Regions from separate parts of the Bradyrhizobium sp. LB8.2 genome, predicted to be linked through region 3. Evidence: predicted binding sites of a transcription regulator. Region 3 holds the regulator's gene; each other region holds the start of a gene.

Region 1 (3,206 bases), on a different contig from region 3:
TTTTTCCCAAGAATGCCGGAGTGTTAGGGCCTCGGCACCTCTAATCGGAATCTGGCAGCGCCACCCTGGCCGAGCGGCATTTCCAGCTCGGGCAGGATCGTCTTGAGCTCGCCCTGCAGCGTGTAAGGCGGATTGACGATCAAGAGCCCGGTGGAGGTGAGAGTTGCGCCGTCGGCTTGCGGCGACACACTGAATTCGAGGCGCAGGCAATTTCCCGGCGGCTTTGCTGCGGCTGCGAGGCGCGCCACTGATTGCACCAGTGCGTCGGTGGCGCGCCGGCTCTTGGCGGGATACCAGATTACATAGATACCAGTCGGCCATTTCGCAAAAGCCGCCGAGAAGGCCTCGCCCAGCTTGTCGAACTCGTCCTTTGCCTCGAACGGGGGGTCGATCAGCACGAGCCCGCGCCGTTCCTTCGGCGGCACGAAAGCCGGCAGCGCCATCCAGCCGTCGAGATCGACCACGCGGGCCTGCTCGTCGTGGCGCAGCACGCCGATCAGCGCTTTGCGCGCCTTCGGCTCGAGTTCGCAGGCGACGAGGCGGTCCTGCGGCCGCATCAGGGCGCGCGCAATCAGCGGCGAGCCCGGATAAGCCTTGAGCTCGCCCTTCGGATTGTAGGCGCGGACAATATCGAGATAGGGCTTGGTCAGCGCGATGGTGTCGTTCGAGAAACGCGCCTGCATCAGCCGGGCGATGCCCGTCAGCCACTCGCCGCCGCGGCGGGCCTCGTCGCTTTCGAGATCGTAGAGGCCGGCGCCCGCATGGGTGTCGATGACGCGGAAGGCGCCCGGCTTGTCCTGGAGATAGGTGACGATGCGCGCCAGCACGATGTGCTTGATGACGTCAGCGAAGTTTCCGGCGTGAAAGGCGTGGCGGTAATTCATGCAAGAGCACTACGCCACGTGACGGCTTGAGCAAAGAGGCACGACGCCGGGGCTACCCACCCCTGATCGGCGGCATCGTCACCTGGTCGCGGCGGCAGGCGCGGCGGTCGATCTCCTCGCAGGCGCGGAATTGCAGGTCCTTGCTGAGGCAGATGCGGACTTCGGACAGCCGCGTCCGGTTGCACGTGATCGAGACGGCGGCGTTGCCGAGGCCCGGATTGGCCTTGATGAAGGCCTCCTCCACCTCAGCCGGCGCCACGGTCTTGGCCTGCGATAGATCGAGATATTCGGCCGGAATCTTGATCGCGGCGCGCGCCTTTCGGATCGTTTCGAAATAGCTGCGGTCGGCGAGCCCCGAGCAGGTGCCGTGCTTGTCCCACTCGTTGAAAATCAGCCCCGGCGCCGGCATCAGATCGAGCATCGAGGAGACGATGCTGCGATTCAGCCGCGGCGACGGCCGCTGGCAATATTCCGGAAAACCGTTCTCATATTGCGGCCACAGACCATGCACCACGAAAGAGTAGGGCCGTCCGCTGCACTGGATCTGCGAGCGGCCGCCGCGCTCTGCCGCCTCCTCGCAGAAGGAGGGCGACCACGACAGCGACAGCACATAAAAATCGAATTCGCCGGGCGCGTTCTGCCGCTTGTCCTCGGCCTTCGCGCCGCCGGCCAGCGCAGCCAGCCCGGCCGCGAGCGTCAGCGAGATCATCAGGCGGGAGAACGAATGCAATCTGGAATGAAACATGGCGACCCCCTCAACTAGACTGTGCAGCAAGCCTAGCAGGCGATAGGAACATTTCAAGAACAAAATTCAGGCGGCCATTTCAGCCAACCGAATCAGAGCTTCTTCGACTGAGGCTGGGCTGCTTAAGGCTTAGGCTGCTTAAGGCTTGGCGGCGCGGCAGGACGGGTTGTAGGCCCAGTTGCGGTCGAGCCCGACCACGCACCATTCGACGCCCTGGCCGAAGCTGGCGAAGCCGCCATCCTCGATGATCGAGAAGTGCACCTTGCGCATCTTGCCGTCCGTGAGCATGGCCTCGCCGCTGCAAAAGCGGCGCGGAATGTTATCGGGTGCCCAGGGCCGGAACGCGGTCTCGCGAACCGCGGCGAAGCCGGTGATCTTCAACGAGGAATTCCAGAACGAGCTTTCCTTCTCCAGGAACTGGGAAGCGATCGTCGGCAGCGCCCTGTCGCATTCGGAGACGTTGCCGTCATAGCGCGGCCCGCTCAGCCAGAAATTCAGCTCCAGCGGATTGGCGGCCCTGGCCTCACCGAGCGACAGCGCCCCGAACAGGAGGCCGAGCACGGCGGCAAAGCGGAGCGATTTCAGGGAGGTCGAGGCGCGCATGGGCAATCCAGACAGCATGATCTGCGAGGGACGGACGGTGCCGTGAAGGCCGCGCGGGGTCAAGTGCAGCGCGGCAACACTTGCCGACGAGTTGACCACAAGGTCGCAGCAACCGGCCTTCCGTTCTTTCCACCGCCGCCCCGGCACCGTAAACTGCCACCAACCAATCGGAGTGACGGGAATGCGAATCATTGCGGCCGCGGGCCTACTTGCCTTGGGTATGATGGCGAGCCAGTCGGCGCGCGCCGATATCCTTCCGGTGCCTCCGTTCAAGGGCAACGACACCGGCGGCATCATCGCCTATTCGATGGCAACCCAGGTCGATGCGCGGCAGGTCGCGGTCGATCACTGCGCGCGCTACGGAAAGGTCGCGAAATTCCTGGGGGTGCAGGCCTATGAGGGCGGCTACATCTCGTTCTCGTGCCGCTGGGTGCCCTATGGCGCTGCCGACAAGCCGATCCGCACGCTCTACTGAGGCGTTTTCGTAACGCCAGCAATCTCTCAGCCGGGAGCTTCTCACATGACGCGCAAACTCGCTTTGCTCGGCTCGGCCCTTTGCCTCGTCTTGTCGGCCGGCGTAGCCAGCGCCGACGATCTGCCGATGCGCAAAGCTGGTCTCTGGGAATTGAAGATGCTCAGGACCGGTACGCCCGTGCCCGAAATGACCATGCAGCACTGCACCGACGAGACCGTCGACAAGGAGATGAACAACAACGTCTCCCCGATGGCCAAGCAGATCTGCGCCAAGCAGGACATCAAGAAGACCGCGACCGGCTATGTCAGCGATTCCGAGTGCAGTGTCGCCGGCATCAGCACGACCTCGCATGCCGAGATCACGGGCGACTTCAATTCGGCCTACACGGTGAAGACCTCGTCGCACGCACAGGGTGGCGCCGCCGGCGCCGCGGGGCGCGATTCCACGATGACACTCGAAGCCAAGTGGCTCGGAGCCTGCAAGCCCGAGCAGAAGCCCG
Region 2 (3,206 bases), on a different contig from region 3:
GCAGGAGCTGAGGTAGTCCAGCAAGCAGACGAGCTGCAATTGATCCCTGGGAGCTGGATCGAACCAAAGCTCGATCACGTCATATCGCTCGCAGAAGTCCGCAAGGGGCAAGTCTTTGCGATCCTTGATGCCCTTGGGCCACCGGATGCCCCAATCAGACCAAATGATCACCTGGCCCGAGATTCGCGGAGCGCGCCGCGAAATAGGCTGCGAGCTTTTCGGGCGAGGGCAGCGGTCCCCACTCGAAGTGAAACGAAGATGAAATGACAAGCTCCGCTAACCTCGATCGGGCGAGCCCGCTTCCGGACGAACTGGTCAAGATCAGACGCTTCATCACACCACCTGATTAGGGCAACGCAAAACGAAACGGGCACTGACGACGTCGGCAACTCAACGTCCTCAGCGCCCGCTCCTCGCGAAAAACTCTCCGCGTTTAGGCTTACTCGTCCCCCGGCTCCTCGCCGTCGGCATCGCGCTCGGGGCTGCCGGCGAGAATCTGCTCGGCGATCAGGCCGGAGTTCTGGCGAATCGAGGTCTCGATCTTGGCGGTGATGTCGGGGTTGGCCTTCAGGAACGCCTTCGAATTCTCGCGGCCCTGGCCAAGACGCTGGCTGTCATAAGAGAACCATGCGCCGGATTTTTCGACGATGCCGGCCTTGACGCCGAGATCGAGGATCTCGCCCATCTTGGAGACGCCTTCGCCATACATGATGTCGAACTCGACCTGCTTGAAAGGCGGCGCCAGCTTGTTCTTTACCACCTTGACCCGCGTGGTGTTGCCGACCACCTCGTCACGCTCCTTGATCGCGCCGATGCGGCGAATGTCCAAACGGATGGAGGCGTAGAACTTCAGCGCGTTGCCGCCGGTGGTGGTTTCCGGCGAACCGTACATCACGCCGATCTTCATCCGGATCTGGTTGATGAAAATGACCATGGTGTTGGACTTGTTGATGGACGCGGTCAGCTTGCGCAGCGCCTGGCTCATCAGGCGGGCCTGCAGACCCGGCAACGCATCGCCCATCTCGCCCTCGAGCTCGGCTTTCGGTACCAGCGCCGCAACCGAATCGATCACCAGCACATCCACCGCACCCGAGCGCACCAGCGTGTCGCAGATTTCCAGCGCCTGCTCGCCGGTGTCGGGCTGCGAAATCAAAAGCTCGTCGATGTTAACGCCCAGCTTGCGCGCATAGACCGGGTCGAGCGCGTGCTCGGCGTCGATGAAGGCGCAGATACCGCCCTTCTTCTGCCCTTCCGCCACCGTGTGCAGCGCCAGCGTGGTCTTGCCTGAGGATTCCGGTCCGTAGATTTCCACGACACGCCCCCTCGGCAGACCGCCGATCCCAAGCGCAATATCCAGCCCCAGCGAACCCGAGGAAATCGCCTCGACATCCATCGAACGGTCGTTCTTGCCGAGCTTCATCACCGAGCCCTTGCCGAACTGCCTCTCGATCTGAGAGAGCGCGGCGGCCAGGGCTTTACTCTTGTCCATGGAGGATCCTTCGACGATACGCAGCGCAGTGGTGGACATCGGGTCGTGCTCCTTATGCCGAGGATTCGCGTGAGGGACAAACGATTGGCGAGGCGGTCCGTCGATAAAGACAACGTACCCTATTTGTTCTAGGTTCGCAATATGTTCTTTTGCAGATTTGGGTGCTGGCCTGTTTCGACCCCTGGCGGCCCAGTTTGAAAAGGTCCCGTGGCCTGTTTTGAAAACGAGCAATTTTTCCTATCGCAACTCTCTCCGCTTTCCTGATTGTTCGCCCATACGAGAGAGAGGCGATTTCCCTCGGATTGTATGTATGATCTGCCGGATTGAATGGGGGAGACGTAATGAACAAGTGGTTGGTTTTGTGGATTGCTGCTTCAATCGGGATTGTCACGGCGCATCCTGCTCAAGCGATGTCATGCTCAGACTACAAAAATATCTGCCTGTCTAAGGGCTCAAACAAGTGCGAGGGGGCTTGGAAGCAATGTATGCGGACCGGCACATACATTGGTCCGGATAGCGGAACAAATCACGGGCAAGCTGATAAGCGATAGTCGAAGGAAGAGCCGCCTCAGTGGGCGGCCTCTTTCGTTCCATCGTAATTCCGGCGTCCCTCCTCGACCAAAGCTGACGCACATCAAAGATCGATGACCTGCACGCCGTCAGAATTCCGTAATCCTGCGGCACCGAACCTTTTTGCGGTCTGCGGCCTTCTTCCGGGACACGGGACCGCAACTCCGGGGACCTCAGTCATGACGGACACGCACCACGATACGACCAGGCGCAATCCCCTGCTGGAGGCCGCGCGGGAAGAGATGATCAAGTTCGAGCGCAAGGAAAACGAGTTTCGCAAGAAGGACCGCGAAGAGCGGGCCGCCGAGCTCCGTTTGCCGCTGGACGCGATCAGGGTTCATTAATCCGCACAGGACGGGCTTCGGCGCTGACGAAAGGACACGCTGCCGGACGCGGCAGGCGGTGGCGGTGCCCGCCGCCCGGTCCGCGCCGGAGACAATGCCCGCCGGGAGCGGCCGCCTGTTCATCGCAAGGGACCGACACGGGAATCGAGATTTGCATATCCCGGTGGCGAGTCCGGGCACGATGTGGTATCGCGATACTACCGGTAAGTCATTGATGGAACGCGAACATTTTCCAGAGAGCTACTGTGCATGGGGTTGTTTTCGCGTTTTTTGAAAGGCGCGCATGCGTCTTCCACCACTGGAGCGCAATTTGGATCGGGCCGGCCGCCGTCTCACGGCATGCCTGCACCACCCCTACAGCAGAACCAGCAACCCGATGCCGATCACCAGCACCACGAAGCCAGCCGCCGTCGCGGCGGCGAATGACCGCTCTACGTTGTCCATGATGCCACCCCGTTGCCGGCGCGCCACGTCTCCCCCATGGCCGCACCGTCGGTGCGAAATCTCGCCCGCCCTTGTGTTCTGAGTTGTGCGAACGGATGTCGAAATTGGGACGTGTGCGGGGCCAGTCTGCGGCCTCGACTTTCGCCGCCACTGTCAGGCGCGCGCAAGCCTGCTCTCCTGGTCTGGGCCTCCATACCCAGACGACGACCCCGCTCTCCCCGCGCGGGGTTTTCTGTTTGCCGGGCACGAGCGAACGCAGCGGGCCGGATCCGATTCGCGTCATTGTCAGGCTGTCGTAAGCTGAGCCGGCTAGGCTCATCTGGCTATGGTGTTGCAGCCCAGCACCTCAGCCTCCAATA
Region 3 (3,206 bases):
GATGAATCCGGCTGCGTGACGCCGCTCGCCGATGGGCGGCTGGTCGCGCTGGCACTGCGCATCGACGCGCTGGCGGACGATTGCAACCGCGCCGCGCTGGTGGTGACGGCACGTCCCGCGCCGCCCGATTGCGCCGCGATGGTGGTCGATCGACGGCGGCTCGCGAGCCAGAGCGCGCTGGCGCTGACGCAGCGTGGTGACGGCTTTGCAGTTCAGGCGGTGAGGGAAAGAGGCACGAGCCGTCCCTGGTTGCCGGCCGGCTCAGGCGAAGGTGATTTCGACGGCAGTCTTGCGCCGAAAGCGATCCCGCCACGCAGCAAGGACGCAACGCCGGCGGAAATCGATTTGCAAGCCGACGATTAATCGGATCGTGCGGAGAGATGCAGTCGGCTGGTGCATCCGATCGGATTCGCTGGACGCAAACCACACCACCTCGCCGGCCACGGCCGGCGATTGCAAATCAATCCTGGCCTCCGATCCCGTGGCCGGAGGGCGACCGTGTCAGCCGATCGGCAGGCGCGTGATGGTTGGCTGCCTGTTGGCCATGATCTGCGGCTTGTGCTCGCGCTCGCCGGCCGGCAGCGTCACCGGCAGTTGCAGCACGGTCGCGCGCTGTCCTTCGACAAGCTGGGTCACCAGCACGTATTTGCCGTCGGGGAATTCGATCGCGTCATGATGGCGGTCGGGAATGTGCGGATCGATCTTGCCGAACTTGCCGACACGGGAATTGATCGTGCGTGTCCAGATCCAGCGATTGTCGTAGCGGATGTTGTCGGCGAAGGCGAGCTCCGTTCCCGGCAGCAGGCAGACGGCCACAGTCGGATCGGCTGCGGACGCAAAACCACGCGTCGAGGTGCCGCGGAAGGTTGTCGTGACGACCGTCTCGCCGACTTCGGCGGGGCGCGACGCGATGGCATGCAGGCTGTAGTCACACATCGGGTGCTCCTCATGCTGGGATAGCAACCGGCGTCTCTTATCGAGGCGCAGGCCCCTATCAGAGTGGAAACACACAAGCCTCTGCTTGGTTATGGGCAAATCTGCGGCTGGTTTCCGCACGCCGCGATCACATTATCTTTCCCGAATCGGCGAGGAACAAAGCCTGCTCCTGGGCATTTCGGTCGCGCACGTCAGCGGCCGGAGATGCCCTTGCGCATGACGTCTCCTCAAACCGGAACGCCGCGAAGCCTCTGGGATGCTCGGCGCGGCGTGTCGAGGATGGACCGCCGGAGATGCGGCCGGATAATCTGTGCAGAACCAGGATGACTATCCAGCCGGAGCGGGCAATCCGTCCACTCCAATTGGAATTGCGTGACTGCCGTACAGGCTCAGTACTTTCGGTACAGCCCGATCAGCTTGCCCTGAATTTTCACCCGGTTCGGCGGCAGGATGCGCACCTCATAGGCGCCGTTGGCGGGCTCGAGCGCGATCGATGCGCCGCGGCGGCGGAAGCGCTTGAGGGTTGCTTCCTCGTCGTCGATCAGCGCCACCACGATGTCGCCGGTATCGGCGCTCTCGTTGCGCTGGATCAGCGCCATGTCGCCGTCGAGGATGCCGGCCTCGACCATAGAATCGCCGCGCACTTCGAGCGCGTAGTGCTCGCCCGAGCCAAGCATGTCAGGCGGTACGCTGATAGTGTGGCTGCGGGTCTGCAACGCCTCGATCGGTGTGCCGGCCGCGATCCGGCCCATCACCGGCACCGCGACCGGACGTTCACCATCGTCCGCGGGCAGGCTGGAGCTCGCACGCACCTTGCCGAGATTGCCCTCAATGACGCTCGGCGTGAAGCCGCGGCGGCTGCCGGCGGCGGCCTGGAGCTCGGGCAATTTGATGACCTCGATCGCACGGGCGCGATTGGGCAGGCGTCGGATGAAGCCGCGCTCCTCGAGCGCCGTGATCAGGCGATGGATGCCCGACTTCGAGCGCAGGTCGAGCGCATCCTTCATCTCGTCGAAGGAGGGCGGCACGCCGCTTTCCTTCAGACGTTCATTGATGAACCGCAGAAGCTCGTATTGTTTGCGCGTTAACATCTCGACCAAAGTCTCCAGGTTGATGTCGTTCGATTCCGAGACGCTGAATTCAGCAATAAGCCGCTACACGCTCGAAACAAATCATGAACGGACACTATATGTTCGATATGTGTTCCGCAACTGCTTAATTTACCGTGAACAGAGCGAAGTTCGCGGAACATGCGTTGTCGGGGCGCTCACACGGGGAGCCGCAACACCTCGCAAGGTGTGCCTGCTTCGGCTTTCGGCGCGAACGGTGCGCGCACGAGAAGTACCTGTGCCGCAGCGAGATTCGCAAGCAGCGAAGAGTCCTGATGGTTGACGGGAAGGGCAACGCGCGTGCCGTCGTCGCGCTCCTCCAGATGCGCGCGCAGATAGTCCTCCCGCTGGTCGTTGGCGCCGACGTCGCGGCCGAGCACGGCGCGCTCGCGGCGATGGTGAATCACTGAACGGCCCGAGAGAGCGCGAATCAGCGGCACCAAGAACAGGAAAGCGCAGACGTAGGACGACACGGGATTGCCCGGCAGGCCGATCACCTCCATCGCGCCGAGCCGCCCGTGCATCATCGGCTTGCCCGGCCGCATCGCGATCTTCCAGAACGCCATCGTTATGCCTTCGTCCCTCAGCGCCTGCTGGACCAGATCGTGGTCGCCGACCGATGCGCCGCCGGTCGTGATCAGGATGTCGGCTCCGCTCTCGCGGGCGCGTCGAATGCCGACGGTGGTGGCCTCCAGCGTGTCGGCGGCAATACCGAGGTCGATGGTCTCGGCGCCCTCGCTGCGAGCGAGCGCGTGCAGGGCGTAGCCGTTGGAATAGACGATCTGGCCGTGACCGGGCGTGGTGCCCGGCATCACCAGCTCGTCGCCGGTGGCGAGGATCGCGACCTTCGGACGTCGGCAAACGGCGAGGTGCGGGTGATTCATCCCGGCCGCAAGCGCGAGGTCGCGCTCGGTGAGACGGCTTCCCTTGCGCAGGAGCACGTCGCCCTCGCGGAAATCGACACCGGCGGGCCGGATGTGCCGTCCGGCGATCGCGGCTTCCTTGATCGTGATGCGCTTGCCGTCGGCGACCGTGTCCTCCTGGATCACGACGGCGTCGGCGCCGTCGGGAACGACGCCGCCGGTGAAGATCCGCACGGCCTCGCCGGCGCCGACCGTTCCCGCGAACGGCCGACCCGCCGCGACCTCGCCGATGACGGTG

What was found. The regulator LexA, encoded in region 3, represses DNA repair genes until DNA is damaged. The targets are predictions, from matches to a motif close to TGTTCNNNNTGTGTTCNG.
Region 1: ABIB06_RS23230 (ribonuclease T2 family protein) is a predicted target of LexA. The motif match lies at 1,674-1,691, and genes of this name have one in related genera.
Region 2: recA (recombinase RecA) is a predicted target of LexA. The motif match lies at 1,621-1,638, and genes of this name have one in related genera.

Annotation. Positions count from the first base shown of each region.
Region 1 is NZ_JBEPQV010000020.1:57,856-61,061, forward strand. Features, by position in the region: gene ABIB06_RS23225 (23S rRNA (adenine(2030)-N(6))-methyltransferase RlmJ) at 24-884, opposite strand; gene ABIB06_RS23230 (ribonuclease T2 family protein) at 937-1,629, opposite strand; gene ABIB06_RS23235 (hypothetical protein) at 1,768-2,232, opposite strand; gene ABIB06_RS23240 (hypothetical protein) at 2,414-2,707, shown strand; gene ABIB06_RS23245 (DUF3617 domain-containing protein) at 2,753-3,206, shown strand, end outside.
Region 2 is NZ_JBEPQV010000012.1:41,341-44,546, forward strand. Features, by position in the region: gene ABIB06_RS16590 (hypothetical protein) at 1-171, opposite strand, end outside; gene recA (recombinase RecA) at 440-1,528, opposite strand; gene ABIB06_RS16600 (hypothetical protein) at 2,239-2,403, shown strand.
Region 3 is NZ_JBEPQV010000028.1:14,628-17,833, forward strand. Features, by position in the region: gene ABIB06_RS28185 (ComEC/Rec2 family competence protein) at 1-363, shown strand, start outside; gene ABIB06_RS28190 (hypothetical protein) at 502-936, opposite strand; gene lexA (transcriptional repressor LexA) at 1,326-2,027, opposite strand; gene ABIB06_RS28200 (molybdopterin molybdotransferase MoeA) at 2,204-3,206, opposite strand, start outside.